One region of the Agromyces larvae genome, then DNA from elsewhere that is predicted to be linked to it. Evidence: predicted binding sites of a transcription regulator. Region 1 holds the regulator's gene; the other holds the start of a gene.
The links. The regulator HspR, encoded in region 1, represses chaperone genes until heat shock. The targets are predictions, from matches to a motif close to AAGTTGAGTCNNNNNGACTCAACTT.
Positions count from the first base shown of each region.

Region 1 (10,632 bases):
CCGAGAGTTGAGTCAGATGCGCTCAAGTTTCGCGATCTCGACTTGACACGTTCGAGTCGCTGCGTGACACTTGAGCCGTTGAGACTCAAGTCTCAACGTCACCGACTTTCGGCCGCGGGCGGGCACCGCCGGGCCACCAGTCCGGAAAGGGCCCGGCACGGGGCATCCGTGCGGTTCCTTCCCGGGCGAGAAGGAGAAACACACATGTCACGTGCAGTTGGAATCGACCTCGGCACGACCAACTCGGTCGTCAGCGTCCTCGAGGGCGGTGAGCCCGTCGTCATCGCGAACGCCGAGGGCTTCCGCACGACCCCGTCGGTCGTCGCGTTCACGAAGGACGGCGAGGTGCTCGTCGGCGAGACCGCCAAGCGCCAGGCTGTCACGAACGTCGACCGCACCATCTCGTCGGTCAAGCGCCACATGGGCACCGACTGGAAGACGCAGGAGATCGACGGCAAGCAGTACACCCCGCAGGAGATCTCGGCCCGCATCCTGCAGAAGCTCAAGCGCGACGCCGAGCAGTACCTCGGCGACACCGTCACCGACGCGGTCATCACCGTGCCGGCGTACTTCAACGACGCCGAGCGCCAGGCCACGAAGGAGGCCGGCGAGATCGCGGGCCTGAACGTGCTGCGCATCATCAACGAGCCCACCGCCGCCGCGCTCGCCTACGGCCTCGACAAGGGCAAGGAGGACGAGCTGATCCTCGTCTTCGACCTGGGCGGCGGCACGTTCGACGTGTCCCTGCTCGAGGTCGGCAAGGACGACGACTTCTCGACCATCCAGGTGCGCGCCACCTCGGGCGACAACCGCCTCGGCGGCGACGACTGGGACCAGCGCATCGTCGACCACCTGATCAAGCGCTTCAAGGAGTCGACCGGCGTCGACGTCTCGAAGGACAAGATCGCCCTGCAGCGCCTCAAGGAGGCCGCCGAGCAGGCCAAGAAGGAGCTGTCGAGCTCGACCAGCACCAGCATCCAGCTGCCCTACCTCTCCCTCACCGAGAACGGCCCGGCGAACCTCGACGAGACGCTCACCCGCGCCCAGTTCGAGAACATGACGAGCGACCTGCTCGACCGCACGAAGAAGCCCTTCGAGGACGTCATGCGCGAGGCCGGCGTGAAGATCAGCGACATCGCCCACGTGGTGCTCGTCGGCGGATCGACCCGCATGCCCGCCGTCGCCGAACTCATCAAGAAGGAGACCGGCAAGGAGCCCAACAAGGGCGTCAACCCCGATGAGGTCGTCGCCGTGGGCGCCGCCCTGCAGGCCGGTGTCCTGAAGGGCGAGCGCAAGGACGTGCTGCTCATCGACGTCACCCCGCTGAGCCTCGGCATCGAGACCAAGGGCGGCATCATGACCAAGCTCATCGAGCGCAACACGGCCATTCCGACCAAGCGCAGCGAGACCTTCACGACCGCCGACGACAACCAGCCGTCGGTCGCGATCCAGGTCTTCCAGGGCGAGCGCGAGTTCACCCGCGACAACAAGCCGCTGGGCACCTTCGAGCTCACCGGCATCGCCCCGGCGCCGCGCGGCATCCCGCAGATCGAGGTCACCTTCGACATCGACGCGAACGGCATCGTGCACGTGTCCGCGAAGGACAAGGGCACCGGCAAGGAGCAGTCGATGACCATCACCGGCGGCTCGTCGCTGCCGAAGGACGACATCGACCGCATGGTGCGCGAGGCCGAGGAGCACGCCGCCGAAGACAAGAAGCGCCGCGAGTCCGCCGAGCAGCGCAACTCCGCCGAGCAGCTCGCCTACTCGGTCGAGAAGCTGATCAAGGACAACGACGACAAGCTGCCCGCCGACGTGAAGACCGAGGTGCAGGGCGACGTCGACGCGCTGAAGTCGGCGCTCGCCGGCGACGACGACGACGCGGTGAAGACCGCGTTCGAGAAGCTCTCGCAGTCGCAGACCAAGCTCGGCGAGGCGATCTACGCGCAGGGCCAGGCGGCGGATGCTACGGCCGGCGAGGACGCCTCGGCGACCGGCGCCGCGGGCGGCGAGTCCAGCGACGAGGACGTGGTCGACGCCGAAGTCGTCGACGACGAAGACGAGAAGAAGTAACCATGGCTTCCGAGGAAGACCGGAACCACGAGGAGCCGATCATCCGCGACAAGCGGAAGATCGACCCCGAGACCGGTGCGGTTCGGCAGCCCGTCGGCGCCCCTGAGCCCCCTGAGCCTGTCGAAGGGGAAACCCCCGCTTCGACGGGCTCAGCGAGCGAGCCCCCTGAGCCTGTCGAAGGGGAGACCCCCGCTTCGACGAGCTCGGCGAGCGAGCACGAGCTCACCGTCGACGACATCCTGAACGCGGCGCAGGCCGAGGTGCAGGACCCGACCGACGAGCACCTGGCCGACCTGAAGCGGGTGACCGCCGAGTACGCCAACTACCGTCGGCGCACCGAGCAGAACCGCGAGCTCGAGCGCGAGCGCGCGGTCGGCGCGGCGGTCGCGGTGCTGCTGCCGGTGCTCGACGACCTCGACCGGGCCGAGAAGCACGGCGACCTCGAGGGCGACACCCCGTTCGCGACGATCGCCGCGAAGCTGCGCGCCGCGACCGAGAAGCTCGGGCTCGAGCGCTTCGGCGAGGCGGGCGAGGCGTTCGACCCGCAGAAGCACGAGGCGATCTTCCAGCAGCCCTCGCCCGACGTGGAGGCCGACACGGTCGCCGACGTCGTCGAGGCGGGCTACACGCTCGGCAGCGTCCAGCTGCGCCCGGCGAAGGTCGTGGTGCACACCCCGGCGTCCTGACGGACGCCACCCGCGCCGAGTGTTTCCGTTCGCGCCGAGCGTTTCCGCACCAGCGGAAACCAAGGGCGCGAACGGAAACGCTCGGCGGCACGACAGACTGAACAGCAGAGAGAGGAGGCGCCCGTGGCCAGTCAGGATTGGTTCGACAAGGACTTCTACCAGGTGCTCGGCGTCTCCAAGGACGCGAGCGACGCCGACATCAAGAAGGCGTACCGCAAGCTCGCGCGCAAGTACCATCCCGACCAGAACCCGGGCGACGCCGCGGCCGAGGCGAAGTTCAAGGAGATCAGCGAGGCGAACTCGGTGCTCTCCGACCCCGAGGAGCGCAAGGAGTACGACGCGATCCGGGCGATGGGCTCGGGGGCGCGGTTCACTGCGCCGGGCGGGGCGGGCGCCGGCGGCTTCGAGGACGTGTTCGGCGGCATGTTCGGCCAGGGCGGCGGTGGCCAGCGCTTCACCTTCCAGCAGGGTGCGGGCGGCGACTACGACGACCTGCTCGGCGGGCTCTTCGGCGGCGGCCGGTTCGGCCAGTCGACGGGCGGCTACCGCGGCTTCGGCGGGCCGACGCCCGGTCGGGACGTCACGGCCACGACCACGCTCGACTTCATCACCGCGACCCGCGGCGACCAGGTGACCCTGCAGACCGCCGAGGGCAAGCCGGTGACGGTGAACATCCCTGCGGGCGTCGCCGACGGGCAGAAGATCCGCCTGCGCGGCAAGGGCCACCCGTCGCCCGACGGCGGTGCGACCGGCGACATGATCCTCACCGTGAACGTGCGCAAGCATCCGGTGTTCGAACGCGACGGACTCAACCTGCGGGTCACCGTACCGGTGACCTTCGAGGAGGCCGCGCTCGGCGCGACGATCCAGGTGCCCACCCTCGGCGGCGACCCCGTGAAGCTGAAGGTGGCGCCCGGCACCCCGAGCGGCCGGGTGCTGCGGGTGAAGGGCCGCGGCGTTGCGACGAAGAAGGGCACGGGCGACCTGCTCGCCGTCGTGCAGGTGGCGGTGCCGTCGCACCTCTCGAAGGAGGCCGAGGAGCGGCTGCGCGAGTTCGCGGCCCTGCTGCCCGACGAGAACCCGCGCGACGACCTCCTCGCCCGCGCGAAGGGGTAGTCGATGGACGAGACGAGCCCGATCTTCGTGATCTCGGTCGCGGCCGAGCTCGCCGGGATGCATCCGCAGACCCTGCGCCAGTACGACCGCCTCGGCCTCGTCTCGCCGAGTCGCACCGCCGGCAAGTCGCGCCGGTACTCGATGCGCGACGTCGTGCAGTTGCGCGAGATCGCCCAGCTGTCGAGCGAGGGTGTGAGCCTCGAGGGCATCCGCCGCGTGCTCGGCCTCGAAGACGAGGTGACCGCGCTGCGCGCCCGGGTGCGCGAACTCGAGGCGATGCTCGCCGACGAGATGCTGAACCGCCCCGGCCGCCGCGTGTTCGCCGCCGGGTCGGCCGGCGACATCGTCACCATCAAGGCGGGCACGCGAGTGCGCCGCGAGAACGCCCTCGTCGTCTGGCGGCCGCTCGACCGGTAGCCGATCGGGGTCGTCGGCGTCCGCGCCGGGTCACCGGGTGATGCGGCCGCGGTGCGAGGCCGCCGCGGATCAGGGCGTGAGGCCCAGCTGATCCGCCTCGGCGCTCAGCACGCGGTTCGTGAGCGCCACCCAGCGCGCGCGCTCCGCGTCGGTCAGCACCGCGAGCAACTGCTGCACATCGAGCTCGAACGACGCGGTTGCCGCGTCGATCAGGGTGCGCCCGGACCCTTCCAGTCGCACTCGCACCGCGCGGCCGTCGCGCTCGTGCCGGGTGCGGCTCACCAGCCCGCGCCGCTCCGCACGGATGACCAGCCCGCTGACGCTGGACTTGTCGACGCCGAGCAGGACGGTGAGTTCGTTGATCGTCGGCTCCCGGTCGCGCAGGATGCCCAGCAGGCGCAGCTGCTGCACCGAGAGACCCTCGCCGACCTCTGCAGCGCGTGCCTCCAGGCGCGCGTTCGTCAGGAATGCCAGCCGCGCCAGGGCGTCGGCGGCCGATCGCGCGCCCTCGTCTTCCACGATCTCAGTCTAGCAATAGTACGTAGTACGTACTATAGTAGTGCGTGCCACGTACTAACTAGGAGATCACATGACGCACATCAACGCCGCACTCGTCGAGTCGTTCGGCGAACCGCCGCGCTATCGCTCCATCCCCGCGCCGCAGGCCGACGCGCGACGCGAGGTGGCGGAAGTGCTCGCGGTCGGCATCCACCCCGTCACGCGGGGCGTCGCCTCGGGTCGCCACTACGCGAGTTCGGGGGCGCTGCCGGTGGTGCCCGGCATCGACGGCGTCGTCCGCCGGGCCGACGGCTCGCTCGCCTACGTCGGCGGCCTCGGCGGCGGCGGCACCATGGCCGAGCGCATCCTCATCGATCCGCGATCGGCCATCCCGGTGCCCTCCGGGGCGGACCCCGCGACCGTCGCCGCCTCCATGAACCCCGCGATGTCGTCGTGGGTCGCGCTTCGCGGACGCGTCCCGTTCCGGGCGGGCCAGTCGGTGCTCGTGATCGGCGCCACCGGTGCCGCAGGGTCGATCGCGGTGAAGACGGCGCGCCACCTCGGCGCCGGGCGGGTCGTCGCCGCCGGTCGCAACCGGCAGCGCCTCGAACAGCTCGCCGCAGACGGCGCCGACGCCATCGTCGAGCTGTCACCCGACGACGACGCGACCGCTGCGGCGTTCGCAGCGGCGGCGGCCGAGGTCGACGTCGTCCTCGACTACGTCTGGGGTGCGCCGACCGAGCTCGCGATGCGCGCCATCCTCGGTGCCCGAACCGATCACGCGCGCCTGCTCGACTGGGTGCACATCGGCAGCACCGCGGGGCCCACGATCACGCTCGATGGCTCCGGCCTGCGCTCGAACGCGCTCCGGATCAGCGGAAGCGGGTTCGGCTCCATCGACCTGCGGCAGGCAGGGCTGCCCGAGCTCGTCGCCGCGGTCGCGTCCGGTGCGCTGACCGTGCGGCCGCGGCCGGTACCGCTCGAGACCATCGAGCAGGCCTGGGGCCACGAGGATGCCCCGGGCGAACGCACGGTCGTCATCCCGACGTCAGCGTGACCGCTCGCGGCGACGCGCTCGCGCGCGGCCGGGCCGATACGGCAGGGTGGTTGCAGCCGATGAGAGGGCCCGACACATGACCGACCAGACTCCGCAGCCCCTGCCGCCCGACCAGCCCGATCCCCGAACCGGATACCCGCAGCCCGGGTATGCGCAGCCCGGCTCCCCGCAGCCTGCGTACCCGCAGCCCGGCTCCCCGCAGCAGCCTGCGTACCCGCAGCCCGGGTACCCGCAGCCCGCATACCCGCAGCAGTGGGCGCCGGTTCCGGCACCGGCGCCCCGGCCGCCGCTCGAGCCGCGCAGCCGCACGGGGGCGCTGGTCGGCGGCGGCGTCGGGCTCACCCTCGTGACCTGGGGGTTGGGGCTTGCGGCATTCGGGGCGATCTTCGGCATCGTCGCCCTCATTCTCGCCGCCGTGGCCGGTGCCGTGCGGGCCGGCGACGACGGCGACAACGCGTTCACGCGGTTCATCGACGCCGTGCCCATGTGGCTCGTCATCGCCGTGATCGCCGGTGCCGTGGTGGTCGGCGCCGCGCTCGTGGTCGGAGGCGTCCTCGGCCAGCGTGCCATCCTGCGACGTCACGGCGTGCACCGGCCGACCGCGGTCACCTGGAGCAGCCTCGGCATCGGCGTGGTCGCGAACGGCACGATCGGGGGCGTGCTCAGCGCGCCGGCGTCCATCCTGCCGGGCGTGTGGTCCAGGTCGTCCGATTCCGCGCCGGGCGTGCTGCTCCTCATCGGCGCGAGCGTCGTGGGCGTCGCAGTGACGGCCGCGATCGGCGCGTTCGCGTCGTGGTGGATGGCGCACGCGTTCCGCTCAGCGCAGCCCGCTGCGTCGGCCGCCGCCGCGCCCGCCGCGCCCGCCGCGACGACTCCCGATCAGCCGGGGCGCCCCACCGCCGGTTGACGAGCGCGCTCGGCGCTCAGCGGCCCCAGGCCGATGCCGGCGCTTCGACGGCCTCGACAGGGCGGGTCGACCAGTGCGTGCCGTTGCCGTAGTGGCTGCCGGCCCACGGCGACGCCCAGATCGCGGCGGCCGTGGCATCCGCATCGTCGCCCGCTTCGAGGGCCGCCTCGATCGCGTCGTAGAACGAGTACCGGCGCAGGCTGTCGGCGGCGTAGTACGCGCCGGTGACGAGCGTGTCGTAGCTGCCGAGGCCCGATCCGCCGCCCGATCCGTTGCCGTTGTTCAGGGGGTTGTTGCGGTTCCACCAGTTGTCGACGCCGTTCTCCTGGCGCATCCAGCGCAGGATGACGGTGACGTTCGCATCGGTCACGGGGAACGCGCCGTCGACGAGCACGAGTTCGGCCCAGTCGTGATTGGTGCCGCCCTCGATGAGGGTCTCGGGCCCCGTCGAGGCGACGTACGAGTCCTCGGAGACCCCGGGCACGGCGGCCGCGGCATCGACCGAGACCCGCTGCAGGCGGTCGTGCGAGCCCGAGCCGGCCGCGGCGGCGGGATCGGCGAGCAGGGCCGGCGCGGTGGGCGCGATCGCGAGGGTGGCGAGCATGCCGCCGACCGCGAACGTGGCGAGCAGCGCACCGAACCGGCGCACCGCGCGGGGACGAGCGACGGGCGTCGCGACCGATGTCGACGCGACGCGGCGGCCCCCCGGCTGGCTTCGGCGTGTTTCCCGCATGCTCGACCGAGGGTAGCAAACACCGGCTGAAGCCTCACCGTGACCCTCGAGTGAGGGTAACCTGCCCGGGTGGAACTCAGCGACCTCCGCCGGCGCCCCGATGTCAGCGCGCCCGGCCTCGAGGCTTCCGACGCGGCCGACCGGCTCATCCTCGATGAGGCGAGACCGTTCGTCGATGCGCTCGTCGCCGAGGTCGGCTCCGACGCCGCGGGCGCTGCGCTCGTCACGATCGGCGACACGCACGGGGCGCTCACGCTCGGGGTCGCTGCGGCCAACGGACTGCGGGGCATCCGTGCGCATCAGGACGCCCTGCTCGGCGAGCGGGCGATCCTCGAGAACGCGCGCCGGCTCGGGTACGCCGAGGCGGTGCGGATGCTTCCGGCCGAGGCCGAGCTCGTCGAGGGCGCCCGGGTCGTGCTGCTGCGGTTGCCGCGCTCGCTGGATGCGCTCGACGAGGTGGGGGCGCTGATCGCCGAGCACGCCGCCGATGACGTGGTCGTCATCGCGGGCGGGCGGCTCAAGCACATGAGTCCCGCGATGAACCACGTGCTGCTGCGCCATTTCGGGCGGGTCGACGTCAGCCACGCCCGGCAGAAATCGCGGGTCCTCGTCGTGCGCGAACCGCATCCGTCAGGCATCGGGGGCTCCGCCGGGCCGGATGCCGCGTGGCCGCGTCGCGCTCACGACGACGAGCTGGGGATCGAGATCGTCTCGCACGGCGGGGCGTTCGCCGGCACCTCGGTCGACATCGGCACCCGGTTCCTGATCGGCGAGCTGCCCGTCGCGATCGGCGGCGAGCTGCCCGAGCGGGCCATCGACCTGGCCTGCGGCACCGGTGTGGTGGCGGTCGCGCTCGCCCGCCTGCTCCCGGCCGCGCAGATCGAGGCGTACGACCAGTCGGCCGTCGCCGTCGACTCGGCCAGAGCGACGGCCGCGGCGAACGGCGTCGCCGAGCGCATCCTGGTCGAGCGCGCCGACGGGCTCGAACTGGTCGGCGACGGCGACGCCGACCTCGTCGTCCTGAACCCGCCGTTCCACTCGGGCGGCGCCCTGACCACGGCGCTCGCCGAACGGCTGTTCGCCGATGCGGGGCGCGCGCTGCGTCCCGGCGGCCGGCTCGTGGCGGTCTGGAACTCGCACCTGAAATACCGCCCGGCGCTGCAGCGGCTCGTGGGCCCGACCCGGCAGATCGCCCGGAATCCGAAGTTCACGGTCACCGTCTCGACGCGCCCCTGAGGGCGCTCGCGGGCGGGGATGCATCCATCGGGGGATCGTGTCAGGCTTGGAGGATGACCGACATCCTCGAGCGCCACGACCTCGACGTCGCGACCATCGCGACCGTCGATCGGCCGTGGAACGTCGTCGTGTGGGACGACCCGGTCAACCTCATGACGTACGTCACCTACGTGTTCCAGACCTACTTCGGGTTCGCGCGCGAGCAGGCCGAGCGGTTGATGCTGCGCGTGCACACCGAGGGGCGCGCCGTGGTCGCGTCGGGCAACCGCGAAGCGATGGAACGGCATGTCGTCGCGATGCACGGCTACGGGCTGCAGGCCACGGTCATGAGGGCCGACGCATGATCGTCGCCGGCCGCGAGGGGGGCGACGGAGTCCGCCTGGTGCTCGAGGCCGAGGAGGCGATGCTGCTGTCCGAGCTCGCCGACCAGGTCGACTCGGTGCTGCTGCTCGGCACCGAGGACGACCCCGCGCTCGGGCGGTTGTTCCCCAACGCGTACCCCGATGACGCGTCGGCGTCCCGCGACTACACGCGCTACACCCGTGAGAGCCTCGTCGACGGCAAGCGTCAGGCGGCGCAGTCGGTGCGCGACGCGACGGCCGCACCGGGCGATCGCGGGCTCGTCGAGATCGAACTCGACCAGTCGCAGGCGTGGGGGTGGCTGACGTTCCTCACCGACCTCAGGCTGATCCTCGCCGAACGGGTCGGCGTCGTCGAGGAGGGCAGCGACGACGCCGACGAGTCGCGCGACGACTACCTGCGGGCGGCCTACGAGTGGGCGGGGTTCGTGCAGGGATCGATGCTCGAAGTGCTCGACCCGATGCCCTGACCGGTGGGAGGCTGGTGCCGAGCGGCAGGGGGCCGCGAGGGGGAGCAGCGATGAGCGATCCGGCCGTCACCAGCGCACCGGCGGCGTCGACGAAACGACGGGCCACCTCGCTCGCGCAGCTCGCGCGGCGACCGGCCGAGAACGCCGAATCGCTCGAATCGGTCGCGCTGATCATCGGGGCGCTCGCGTTCGCGGTGGGTGCGCTCGCCGCGCTCGTCGCGTTCTGGAACCGCGACGTGCCGATCTCGGGGGCCGGGTCGATCGGCGAGTTCGTCGCGATCAGCGGTGCGCTGGTCGCGATCGCGGCGTTCGTGCTGGGGCGGCTGGTGCTGCGGTCGCCGAGTACCGCCCTGCAGCGCGACGTCGGTCCGGGGCTGGCGGTCGCGGGTGCGCGGCTGCACTGGTTCGACCTCGCGGCGCTCGCGCTCGCGCACGGCGCGGTCGTCTTGATCGCCTGGCTCGGCCTCTCGAACGTGCTCGAGCGCAGCTTCATCGGCGCGGTCGTGTTCACGCTGCCCGCGGTCGCGTTGACCGGGGTCGGGCTGGCGGTGAGCGCCTACGCGGTGTTCCTGTCGGCGGCACGGCTCACCCCGATGCTGCTGTCGCTGGTGCTCGCGGTGTTCCTCGTCGTGGGGGCGATCGCCAGCATGCTCGGGGCGAGCGACCCGCTGTGGTGGCAGAAGAACCTGTCGGCCCTGGGCATCGGCCACGATGCATCCGCCATCGCCTTCAACGTGACGCTCATCATCGCCGGCGCGATCGTGACCATCATCGCCCGCTACTGCACCGCCGCGCTGCCCACCTCGACGCCGCTCGACCGCCGGCACCGCAACGTGGTGCGCAACGGGCTGGCGCTCATCGGCATCTTCCTCGCCTGCGTGGGCATCTTCTCGGTCGACCAGTTCTTCTGGGTGCACAACTCGGTCGCCACGGGCATGGCGGTCGCGTACGCGGTCGTCGTGATCGGGTTGCCGTGGTTCGTACCCGGGATGCCGCGCCCGTTCGTGATCCTCGGCTACGTGTACGTCGCGGTGATCGTGGTGCTCGGTGTCTTCTTCGCGATCGGCTACTACAATCTGA
Region 1 covers NZ_CP094528.1:2,863,310-2,873,941, reverse strand. Annotated here, with positions in the region: gene dnaK (molecular chaperone DnaK) at 205-2,073, shown strand; gene MTO99_RS13820 (nucleotide exchange factor GrpE) at 2,076-2,759, shown strand; gene MTO99_RS13815 (DnaJ C-terminal domain-containing protein) at 2,883-3,875, shown strand; gene MTO99_RS13810 (heat shock protein transcriptional repressor HspR) at 3,879-4,292, shown strand; gene MTO99_RS13805 (MarR family winged helix-turn-helix transcriptional regulator) at 4,362-4,811, opposite strand; gene MTO99_RS13800 (quinone oxidoreductase family protein) at 4,882-5,847, shown strand; gene MTO99_RS19090 (hypothetical protein) at 5,924-6,754, shown strand; gene MTO99_RS13790 (hypothetical protein) at 6,771-7,487, opposite strand; gene MTO99_RS13785 (class I SAM-dependent methyltransferase) at 7,557-8,723, shown strand; gene clpS (ATP-dependent Clp protease adapter ClpS) at 8,777-9,067, shown strand; gene MTO99_RS13775 (DUF2017 family protein) at 9,064-9,552, shown strand; gene MTO99_RS13770 (hypothetical protein) at 9,603-10,632, shown strand, end outside.

Region 2 (10,632 bases), 520 kb from region 1:
CGCTCGAGATCACGCCACGCCAGCGCCGCCCGGCCGTCGTCGAGCGGGTGCCCGTACGAGAGCTCCGGAACCGCGAACTCCACCCGGCGATCGAGCCCGAACGCGCGGAAGAACCCGGAGGCGAGCGCGAGCGGATGCACGGCCGAGCACACGTCGTGCTGGAATCCGGGCAGGGTGAGCTCGGCGGTGCGCAGCCCGCCGCCGACCTCGTCGGCGCGCTCGGAGAGCTGCACCGAGAGCCCGGCACGGGCGAGCGTGACCGCGGCGGCGAGCCCGTTCGGCCCTGAGCCGACGACGATCGCGTCGAGTTCCGGCATGCGCTCCCCCTCGGCTGCGAGCCTACGCGCGGGCGAGGATCGCCGTCAGGTCGGCGCGGCGCGGCAGCACGCCGTACTGCGCACCGCCCTCGCCGCCGAGCCGGGTCGCGCAGAACGCGTCGGCCACGGCGGCGGGCGCGTGCTCGATGAGCAGCGCGCCCTGGAGCACGAGTGCGAGGCGTTCGGTGAGCTCGCGGGCGCGCAACGCGGCGACGGATGCCCCGGCGCCCGGGTCGGCCAGGTCGCGCGCCGTCTCGCGGGCGAGCGACTCGGCGTGCGCGAGGCCGACGTCGAACGCGGCATCCGCGCCGCCCGCCCGCCGCACCACCTCGAAGAACGCCTCGAACGCCTCGGGTTCGCGCCCGAGCACGCGCAGCACGTCGAGCGCGATGACGTTGCCCGACCCCTCCCAGATCGCGAGCAGCGGCTGCTCGCGGTAGCGCCGCGCGAGCGGCCACGCCTCGGTGTACCCGTTGCCGCCGAGGCACTCGAGCGCCTCGGCCGCGTGGCCGGCGCCGCGCTTGCAGACGTGGTACTTCGCGACGGCGGTCGCAAGGCGCCGGAACGCGGCATCCGTCGAGGCATCCGCATCGTCGTCGTACGCCGCCGCCAGCCGCATCGCCGTCCACGTCGCCGCCTCGCTCTCGAGCGCGAGGTCGGCTGCGACCGCCCGCATCGCGGGCTGGTCGACCAGCAGCGACCCGAAGGCGCGCCGGTGCCGCACATGCCAGGCGGCCTCGGCGACCGCCTGGCGCATGCCCGCGGCCGAGCCGATGACGCAGTCGAGGCGGGTGCGGGTGACCATCTGCACGATGGTCGCGACGCCGCGGCCCTCGTCGCCGACGAGGTAGCCGACCGTGCCGTCGAACTCGACCTCGCTCGACGCGTTCGAACGGTTGCCGAGCTTGTCCTTCAGCCGCTGGATCGCGAACGCGTTGCGCGACCCGTCGGGCCGGATCCGCGGCACGAACGCGCAGCTCAGCCCGCCATCGGTCTGCGCGAGCACGAGGAACGCGTCGCTCATCGGCGCGCTGCAGAACCACTTGTGCCCGGTGAGCACGACCTCGCGACCCCACGGCGTGTCGGCGCCGGTGGGCTCGGCGCGCGTCGTGTTCGCGCGCACGTCGCTGCCGCCCTGCTTCTCGGTCATCGCCATGCCGATGAGCGCCGAGCGCTTGGCCGGTGCCGTTCGCGGATCAGGAATCCCTTGCCGACTCGCCGTCGCCGAGGTGTCCGGGTCCGGCGTGTCGGCGAGGAACTCCTGATCGGCTGAGACGGCGAGGGACGGGTCGTAGTCGCGGCTGAGCAGGCGCGGCATCCAGTCGCCGATGAGGCCGGATGCTCCGAGCCGCAGTGTCGGCACGGCCGCGTGCGTCATCGAGATCGGGCAGGCGTGGCCCGGCTCGACCTGGGCGAGGAGGAAGAACGCGGCGGCGCGGTCGACGTTCGCGCCCGGCCCGGGTTCGGCCCACGCCGAGGTGTGCGCGCCCGCGCCGACGGCGGCCGCCATGATGCGGTGGTACGACTCGTCGTAGTCGACCTCGTCGATGCGCCGGCCCCAGCGGTCGTGGCTGCGCAGCACCGGCGGACGGGTGTTCGCGAGTTCGGCATCGCGCTGGAAGGGCTCGGAACCGACGAGGCGACCGAGCTCGGTCAGGCGATCGGATGCTCCGCCCCGCGCCGGCGAACCGGCCTCCGAGCCCCACTTCGCGACCGCTTCGACGAGCGGCGCGTTCGTCGCGAACTCGTCGATGCCGGCCCGCTCGGGCACCTGGTTCCGGACCTCATGCGTCGTCGCCATCTCCACATTCTGCGCTCGACCCGGCGTCCGTTACCGTCTTGTGACCTGAGCCATCCTCGCGTAAGGTGCACGGGACGACTTGCCCGGGTCGAATCACCCGGGCTCACGAGCAGCACGGGTCGATGCGCCGGCGGGCGCCCGACCCCGGGGGAACGCATGGGGAACAGCACCACGTCGAAGCAACCGCATCGACTCGGGTCGCTCGCACGCGCCGTCGTGGCATCGGCCGCGGTCGCGGGCCTCGCGGTCACAGCGGGCACCGGATTCATGTTGCAATCGACCATCGACGACCAGACGAGACGGGTCGCCGAGACGGCCGCGCTGCGGGCGGCGAGCGAACCCGACCCGGCCCAGCTCGGCGCGAACCGCGACATCCTCGTCGCGCGGGCGGTCGGCGCCGCCGACGAGGCGGTCGCCGGGGCCGAACCCGTGGTCGCCTCGGCCGCGGGCAAGGTCGATGCGGCCGCGCTCACGGCCACACTCGCGCAGCTCGAGGCATCCGAGCTGATGGATCCGGCGCGGGTCTTCGAACTCATCGCGGCCGCGCGGACGCAGGCCGACGACCTGGCCGCCGCGATCGCCGAATGGGATCGCGTCGAGGCCGAGCGCAAGGCCGCCGAGGAGGCGGCGCGCATCGAGGCCGAGCGCATCGAAGCCGAGCGGGCCGCCCGCCAGGCGGCCGGGCAGTCGGCGGCCGGAGGCGGTGCGGGCACCGGCGGAGGCGGCGGCCCGGCGGCGCCCGCGAACCCCAGCGGCGCGCAGCAGATCGCCCGCGAGATGATCGCGGGCCGGTACGGCTGGGGTGACGATCAGTTCGGATGCCTCGTGGCGGTGTGGAACTACGAGTCGGGCTGGAACGTGTCCGCGTCGAACCCGAACGGGGCCTACGGGATCCCGCAGGCGCTGCCCGGCTCGAAGATGGCGTCGCACGGCGCGGACTGGCAGTCGAACCCCGCCACGCAGATCTCCTGGGGCATCGACTACATCGCCGGCCGCTACGGGAACCCGTGCGGCGCGTGGGGGCACATCCAGTCGACCGGCTGGTACTGACCGGCGCGGACGCGACGAGGGCGGGAGCCGTCCGACTCCCGCCCTCGCCCGCGCGGCCGGCCGCCGCGGTACCGGATCAGCCGGCCGTGACCTCCTGCGACTCCGCGCTGCGCAGCGTCGACTCGACCGCGACCTTGCGCGGCTTGGCGCGCTCGGACACGGGGATGACCACGCTCAGCACGCCGTTGTCGTAGTGCGCGCTGATGCCAGCGGTGTCGATGCCCTCGCCGAGGGTGAGCTGGCGCAGGAACGAACCGCTCGGTCGCTCGTGGGCCAGCCACTTCACCTCGGTCTCGCCGCGGAGCGTGCGCTCGGCGCGGATCGTGAGCAGCTGCCCGTCGATGTCGATGTCGATCGAGCCGGGGTCGACGCCGGGCAGGTCGGCGGAGAGCACGTAGTGGTCGCCGTCGCGGTGCAGGTCGATCGGCATCATGCGCGGCCCCTGCCGCGAGTCGAGCATGCTCGCCGCGAGCCGGTCGAGGTCGCGGAACGGATCCCAGGTCATGGCCATCAGCCTCTCCTCTCGTGTGCGGTCGCGACTGCGCGACCGATGGTTCGAAGAGTTGAGTCGCATCGACTCAACTGTGAACGACATTAGCACTCAGCACCCGAGAGTGCCAATGGTTCGCCGAGGGCGATCACCGGCGTCCGCCGCCGCAATAAGCTGGGCGGATGACTGCCCGACCGCTCGCGATCGCCGCCCTCGCTCTCACCGCGCTCGTGCTGAGCGGATGCGCCGATTCCAGCCCGGACACCGCGCCCGAATCGACCTCGACGATCAGCCCGGCGCACCAGGGCGATGACGTCGTCGTCGGCCCCGGCGCATCCGAGGACTGCGCCGGCGTCGCGGTGATCGTCGACGCCGGCGACCTCGACGCGGCCGACGACCCGTCGACCGAAGCCTGCCTCCCCGTCGACGCGCCGATCATCGCAGCCGACGCGCTCGCCCAGGCCGGCGTCACCACCGAGGGCACCGACGACTACGGCGACCAGGTCGTGTGCCGCGTGAACGGCGCACCCGCCGAGACCGACACGATCGTCGCCGACGACGGCACCGAGTACCACGAGACCTGCAGCACCATGCCCGCCGCGTTCGCGTACTGGGCGGTGTGGGTGCGCCCCGCCGACGGCGAGTGGGCGTACGCGCAGGAGGGCCTCGCGACCCAGCAGCTCGCCCCCGGCGATCGCCTCGGGCTCTTCTTCACCCTGAACGGCGAACCGGCGCAGCCCGCGTCGTGACGGGCTGATGCTGCGCTTCCGGCCTGAAGCCCTGCGCACGGCGGCGCTCCTCGCCGCCGTGTTCGTGGCCTTCCGGATCGCCTACCGGGTGCTCTTCGACGGCGCCGGCGGCAGCGGGCCCGTGCTGCTCGATCCGCCCGAAGTGCGCCTGCCGGCACCGTTCGGGCACGTCGTGCTGTTCGGCGCCGTCACGCTCGACGGGCTGTGGCGCGCAGTCGTCGGCGCGGCGCCGATCGCGCTCACGATCCTCGCCTTCGGTGCGCTGAACGCGGTCGTCGACATCTCGCGGCTGTTCGCGCGCGGCGCGCGGCGCGGGCCGGTGCGCGGCATCGCACGGGCGCTCGTGATCGCGTGGGCGACGTTCCCGGGGCTCGCCGACGCGGTGCGCAGCGTGCGGCTCGCGCGGCGGCTGCGCGGCGAGCGCGGGGCGGCATCGCTGCTCGTGCCGGTGTTCGAGCGCACCGTGGAACGCGCGGTCGCGGTCGCCGCGGCCATGGAGGTCCGCGGGTTCGCCGCGGCGCACCGGGTCGAGGGGGCGTGCGAGCGGCCCGTCGAGGTGCGCGGCGCCCGGATGTCACGGGGCGGCGCCTGGGCGCTGGAGGTCGACGATCTCGTGCTCGCACCGGGCGCCCTCGCCCTCGTCGCCGGGCCGACCGGATCGGGCAAGTCGACCCTGCTCGACGGTCTCAGCGGACTGCTCTCGCACGTCGACGGCGGCGACCTCTCGGGCACGGTGCTGGTCGGCGGCGTCGACCGGGCCGCGGTGCTGCCGCGCGACACGGCCGGGTTCGTGGGCGTCGTGCTGCAGAACCCCCGACTCGGGTTCGCCGCCGAGACCGTCGACGCCGAGATCGGGTTCGCGCTCGACGTGCGCGGCGTCGCACCCGTGATCGTCGCGGCGCGGGTCGCCGAGATCGCCGGGCACGTCGGCATCGCGCACCTGCTCGGGCGCGGCATCCGCGCACTGTCGGCCGGCGAAGCGACCCTCGTGGCGATCGCGGCCGCGCTCGTCGAACGCCCCTCGCTGCTGCTCGTCGACGAACCGCTCGCCGACCTCGACGACGACGCACGCGACCGCGTGGTGCGGCTGCTCGACCGGCTCGCACACGAGGCCGGCGTCTGCGTCGTCGTCGCCGAGCACCGGGTCGACGCGTTCGCGGGCATCGCCGACGAAGTCGTGTCGATCGCCGCCGGTCGCGCGGAGGCGGTCGGCGGCGAGCTCCAGCGCACCTCACGGGGGCTCGAGACGGTCGCTCCGCTCCCTCCTCTCCCTCCTCGACCCGCGGAGGGCGGCGGCGGCGCGGCGCTGGTGCGGGTGGCCGGGCTGTCGGTCGCGCACGGCGACCGGGAGGCGGTGACGGATGCCTCGCTCGAGGTCGCGGCCGGCGAGATCGTCGCGCTCGCCGGCCCGAACGGCGCGGGCAAGTCGAGCCTGCTCACCGCGATCGCGCTGCCGCACGATCGCGGCACGGTCGAGGTCGCCGGGGCCGACGTCGCCCGGCTCGACCGCCGCCGACGCCGGCGGGCGGTCGTGCTCGTGCCCGAGGCATCCGACGACCTGCTGCTCGCCCTCACCGTGCGCGAGGAGTGCCGGCGCGCCGACCGGGCCGCGCACGCGCCCGCCGGAGCGACCGCCGCGAGGTTCGCGGCCTTCCTCGGCCTGACCGCCGACTCGCCCGACGCGACGCGACTGCTGGCCGCGCATCCGCGCGACCTCTCGGCGGGTGAGCGACGCGTGCTCGCGCTTGCGCTCCAGCTCGCCGCCGGAGCTCGCGTGCTGATGGTCGACGAGCCGACGCGGGGTCTCGACGCCGACGCGTGCGCGCTCGTCGGCGGCGCGCTGGGCGCGGTCGCCGCCGCGGGCGGCGCGGTCGTCATCGCCACGCACGATGGGGCGTTCGCCTCGGCCGTCGCCGACCGCATCGTGCCGATGGTCGCGGGGCGGGTCGGGGGGCGGGTCGGGGCGGGTGGATCCGCCGGCGCGGCGGACACGACGTCTCGAGACGCGCCGCCGCGTCGCGTCGGCGCTCCTCGACCGGCGGTGGCGGTTCCCGCCGGTCGAGCCGCGCCGCGAGACCGTGCCCCCCGACCTGCCCGACGCATCCACCCCCTCGTCACCGCGCTCGCCCTCGTCCTCGGCAACCTCATCGCCGCCGTCGCGTTCGCGTGGCCGTTCTTCACGCCGGCGCTGCCCTCGCAGGCGCAGGCCGCGGCGCCGTTCGCCGCGATCGCGCTCACCCCGTTCCTGCTCGCGGTGCTGGTGCTCGTGCTCGACGACCGGGTGCGGTCGGCCAAGCTGCTCGCGATGCTCGGCACCCTGACCGCGGTGGGCGCGGCGGTGCGGATCGCCAGCACCGGGGTCGGCGGCGTCGAAGCGGTGTTCGTGCTGCTGATCACCGCGGGGCGCGTGTTCGGGGCGCGGTTCGGGTTCCTGCTCGGGGTGCTCGTCATCGCGCTGTCGTCGGTGCTCCAGGGCGGGGTGGGGCCGTGGACGCCGTTCCAGATGTTCGCGTGCGCGTGGGTCGGCGCCGGCGCCGGGCTGCTGCCGCGCCTGCGGAGCACACCGGCCGAGATCGCCCTGCTCTCGGTCTACGGCGTGATCGCGTCGTACGTGTTCGGCCTCGCGATGAACCTGTGGTTCTGGCCGTTCGCCGTGGGCGCCGGCACCGCCGTCTCGTACGACGGCGCGGCGCCCTTCGCGCAGAACCTGACGAGCTTCCTGCTGTATTCGTTCGTGACTTCGACCGCCGGCTGGGACACGCTGCGCGCGGTCACGACCGTGATCGGGCTCGTCGTCGCCGGCCCGGCCGTGCTCGCGGCGCTGCGCCGGACGAGGCTCACGCCGTCGGCCGGCTCGCGCTCGCTGCGACGGACGTCTCGACCCCCGCGGGCGCCTCGGCCCGGGGCGGGGCGGCGGGCGCCCCGGCCCGACCGGGCGCCGACGCCGGTGAGCTGACCTCGGGCACCCGGCCCGGCAGCACGAACGCGACGGCCGTCGCGACCACGGTGAACCCGACCGCCCACCAGAACGCGCCGTCGAACGCGGCCGCGACCTCCACGGGCGTGTGTGCGGACATGATGCCGGCCTCGAGGATCACGGCGAGGATCGCGGTGCCGAACGCACCGCCCACTTGCTGAGCGAGGCGGGTCAGGATGCTCGCGTGCGGGACATCCGATCGCTCGATCCCGACGTAGGCGACCGACATCACCGGGATCATCACCGCGCCGAGCCCCACACCGCGCAGGAACAGCACCGCGAGCAGCCACGGCACGTTCGTCGTGGCGTCCGCGAGCGCGAACGGCACGGTCGCGACGGCGGTCAGCACGAACCCGCCGACCGCGACCCATCGCGCGCCGATGCGGTCGGTGAGCCGGCCGGCGAGGGTGCGGCTGACGAGGGTGCCGACGCCCTGCGGGATCAGCAGCAGGCCGGCCACGAGCGCGGTCTCGCCGCGCACGTTCTGGAAGTACAGCGGCAGCAGCAGCATCGACCCGAACAGCGTCGCGCCCGAGAGGAAGAGCACGGTCGACGACGATCCGACCGCGCGGCGCGCGAACAGCCGCACGTCGACGAGCGCCGCCCCGGCGCGCCGCAGCGCGACGATCACGAACGCGACGAGCAGCACGGCACCGACGGCGAGCGGCACGACGACGTCGAACCGGCCGAACCCGCCGTCGCGGCCCGCGTTGCTGAGCCCGTACAGCACGCCGACGAGCGCCGGCGAGAGCAGCAGCAGGCCGACCACGTCGAGCTTCGCGCGGCCGGTCGGCCGGTCGGCCGGCAGCATCCGCCACGCGAGCAGCAGCCCGACCAGGCAGAACGGCACGTTCACCCAGAACAGCCAGTGCCAGTCGAGCCAGGTGAGGATGACGCCGCCGAGCGTCGGCCCGAGGATCGGCCCGAGCGCGGCCGGCAGGCTGACGACCGCCATCAGCTTGCCGAGCTTGACGCCGGTGCCCGCGACCTGCTGCATCGCGAGGGTCGCCATGAGCGGCATCATGAGCCCGCCGCCGAGGCCCTGCAGCACCCGAAACGCGATCAGGCTGGGTGCGTCCCAGGCGAGGCTGCAGAGCACGGATGCCACGAGGAACACCGTGAGCGCGATCATCCAGAGCCGTTTGCCGCCGATGCGCGCCTGCCCCCACGCGACGACCGGGATGGTGACCGCGAGCGCGAGCAGGTACCCGGTGCTGACCCACTGGACGGTGCTGACCGGCACGTGCAGGTCGGTCGCGAGGGTGTCGAGTGCGATGCTGACGATCGTGCTGTCGAATATGACGGCGAGGCCGCCGACGATGAGCACGAGCGCGGTGACGATCGCGCGGCGTTCGGATGGGTCGGACTTCATGGGTGCTCCCGGGTCGAAGAGATACATATATGTATCTAATTCGGATCGTACGCCCGCGCGATAAGATACGCAAATGGATCTCAATCCGGATGCCGCTCCCGCCGCCGCACCGGCGACCCGGCGCCGCGGCGCCGCGCTCGAACAGGCACTGCTCGACGCCGCGTGGGATCAGCTCGTCGAAGGCGGCTACGGCGCGTTCACGTTCGAGGCCGTCGCCGAGCGCGCGGGCACGAGCCGCCCCGTCGTCTACCGGCGCTGGCCCGAGAAGACCGCCCTCATCCGGGACGCGATCACCCACGGCGTCGGCGCCCGCCCCCTGGCCCTGCCCGACACCGGGTCGCTCCGCGACGACATGCTGGGCCTGCTGCGTTCGGCCAACGCCGAACGCTCGCAGCTCATGCCGCTGTTCAGCGTGCTCGTCGGCGCCTACTACGCCGACTCGGGCACGACCCTGGCCGACCTGCGCGACCGGATCCTGCGCGACCGCGGCCCCGGCGGCGCCCGGCGTCTGCTCGAGCGCGCCGCCGCCCGCGGCGAGGTCGACCTCGCGCACGTGCCCGCGCGGGTCGCCGAACTGCCGTTCGACCTGTTCCGCCACCAGCTCATGATGACGATGCGCCCCCTCGACGACGCCGACCTCGAGGGCATCGTCGACGAGGTGTTCATGCCGCTGGTGCAGCACTACGCGCGCTGAGCGCCCGCTCGCCGACCGCCCCTTCCTGCCGTTCGCCGAGTGTCTGCCCCGCCGCGCTCAGACCGAGAAGTACTTCGCCTCGGGGTGGTGGAACACGAACGCGTCGGTCGACTGCTCGGGATGCAGCTGCAGTTCGTCGCTGAGCTCGACGCCCATGCGCTCGGGACGCAGCAGCTCGACGACCTTGCGGCGGTCCTCCATGTCGGGGCACGCGGGATAGCCGAGCGAGAACCTCGCGCCGCGATACTCGAGCTTGAACAGGCCCGCGGTGTCGGAAGGGTCTTCGTCGGCGAAGCCCAGCTCGGAGCGGATGCGGGCGTGCCAGAACTCGGCGAGCGCCTCGGTGAGCTGCATCACCAGGCCGTTCAGCTCGTAGTAGTCGCGGTAGCGGTTCTCGGCGAACATCTTCGCGGTGAACCCGTCGATCTTCGCGCCCGCGGTGACGAGCTGCACGGGCAGCACGTCGACCTGCCCCGACTCGCGCGAGCGCACGAAATCGGCCAGGCACAGGTGCCGGTCGCGGCGCTGCCGCGGGAAGTGGAAGCGCAGGCGGTCGGTGCCGAGGCTCGCTGAGCCTGCGCTCGCTGAGCCTGTCGAAGCGGAGGCGCCCTTCGACAAGCTCAGGGAGCCGGCGCCCGCTGAGCTTGTCGAAGCGGATCCGAGGCTCGCTGAGCCCGTCGAAGCGGAGGCGCCCTTCGACAAGCTCAGGGAGCCTGCGCCCGCTGAGCCCGTCGAAGCGGAGCCGGCGCCCGCGGAGCCGCCGTCGGGCGCGAGCAGGCCAGGCACGCCGAGCACGCCGTCGGGGTCGTCGCCGTGGTGCAGCACCACGACGTCGTCGCCCTCGGACACCACCGGGAAGTACCCGTAGGCGACGGAAGGATCCAGCATGCCCTCGGCGAGGATGCGGTCCAGCCAGTACCGCAACCGCGGCCGGCCCTCGCGTTCGACGAGCTCGTCGTAGGACGCCCCCTCCGCGCCGCGCCCCGGCTTCAACCCCCACTGCCCCATGAACGTCGCGCGCTCGTCGAGGAACGCGGCGAAGTCGGCGAGCGCGATGCCCCGCACGATCCGCGTCCCCCAGAACGGCGGAGCCGGAACGGGATTGTCGGCCGCGACATCCGATCTGCCCGGCATGGCCTCGGGCTCGGTCAGGGTGAGCTTCGAGCCCGACGCATGGATGCG
Region 2 covers NZ_CP094528.1:2,347,328-2,357,959, forward strand. Annotated here, with positions in the region: gene MTO99_RS11435 (phytoene desaturase family protein) at 1-317, opposite strand, end outside; gene MTO99_RS11440 (acyl-CoA dehydrogenase family protein) at 340-2,118, opposite strand; gene MTO99_RS11445 (aggregation-promoting factor C-terminal-like domain-containing protein) at 2,275-3,168, shown strand; gene MTO99_RS11450 (Hsp20/alpha crystallin family protein) at 3,245-3,679, opposite strand; gene MTO99_RS11455 (hypothetical protein) at 3,841-4,407, shown strand; gene MTO99_RS11460 (ATP-binding cassette domain-containing protein) at 4,415-7,363, shown strand; gene MTO99_RS11465 (MDR family MFS transporter) at 7,245-8,756, opposite strand; gene MTO99_RS11470 (TetR/AcrR family transcriptional regulator) at 8,830-9,450, shown strand; gene MTO99_RS11475 (methionine synthase) at 9,508-10,632, opposite strand, start outside.
Region 2: MTO99_RS11450 (Hsp20/alpha crystallin family protein) is a predicted target of HspR. The motif match lies at 3,729-3,753, and genes of this name have one in related genera.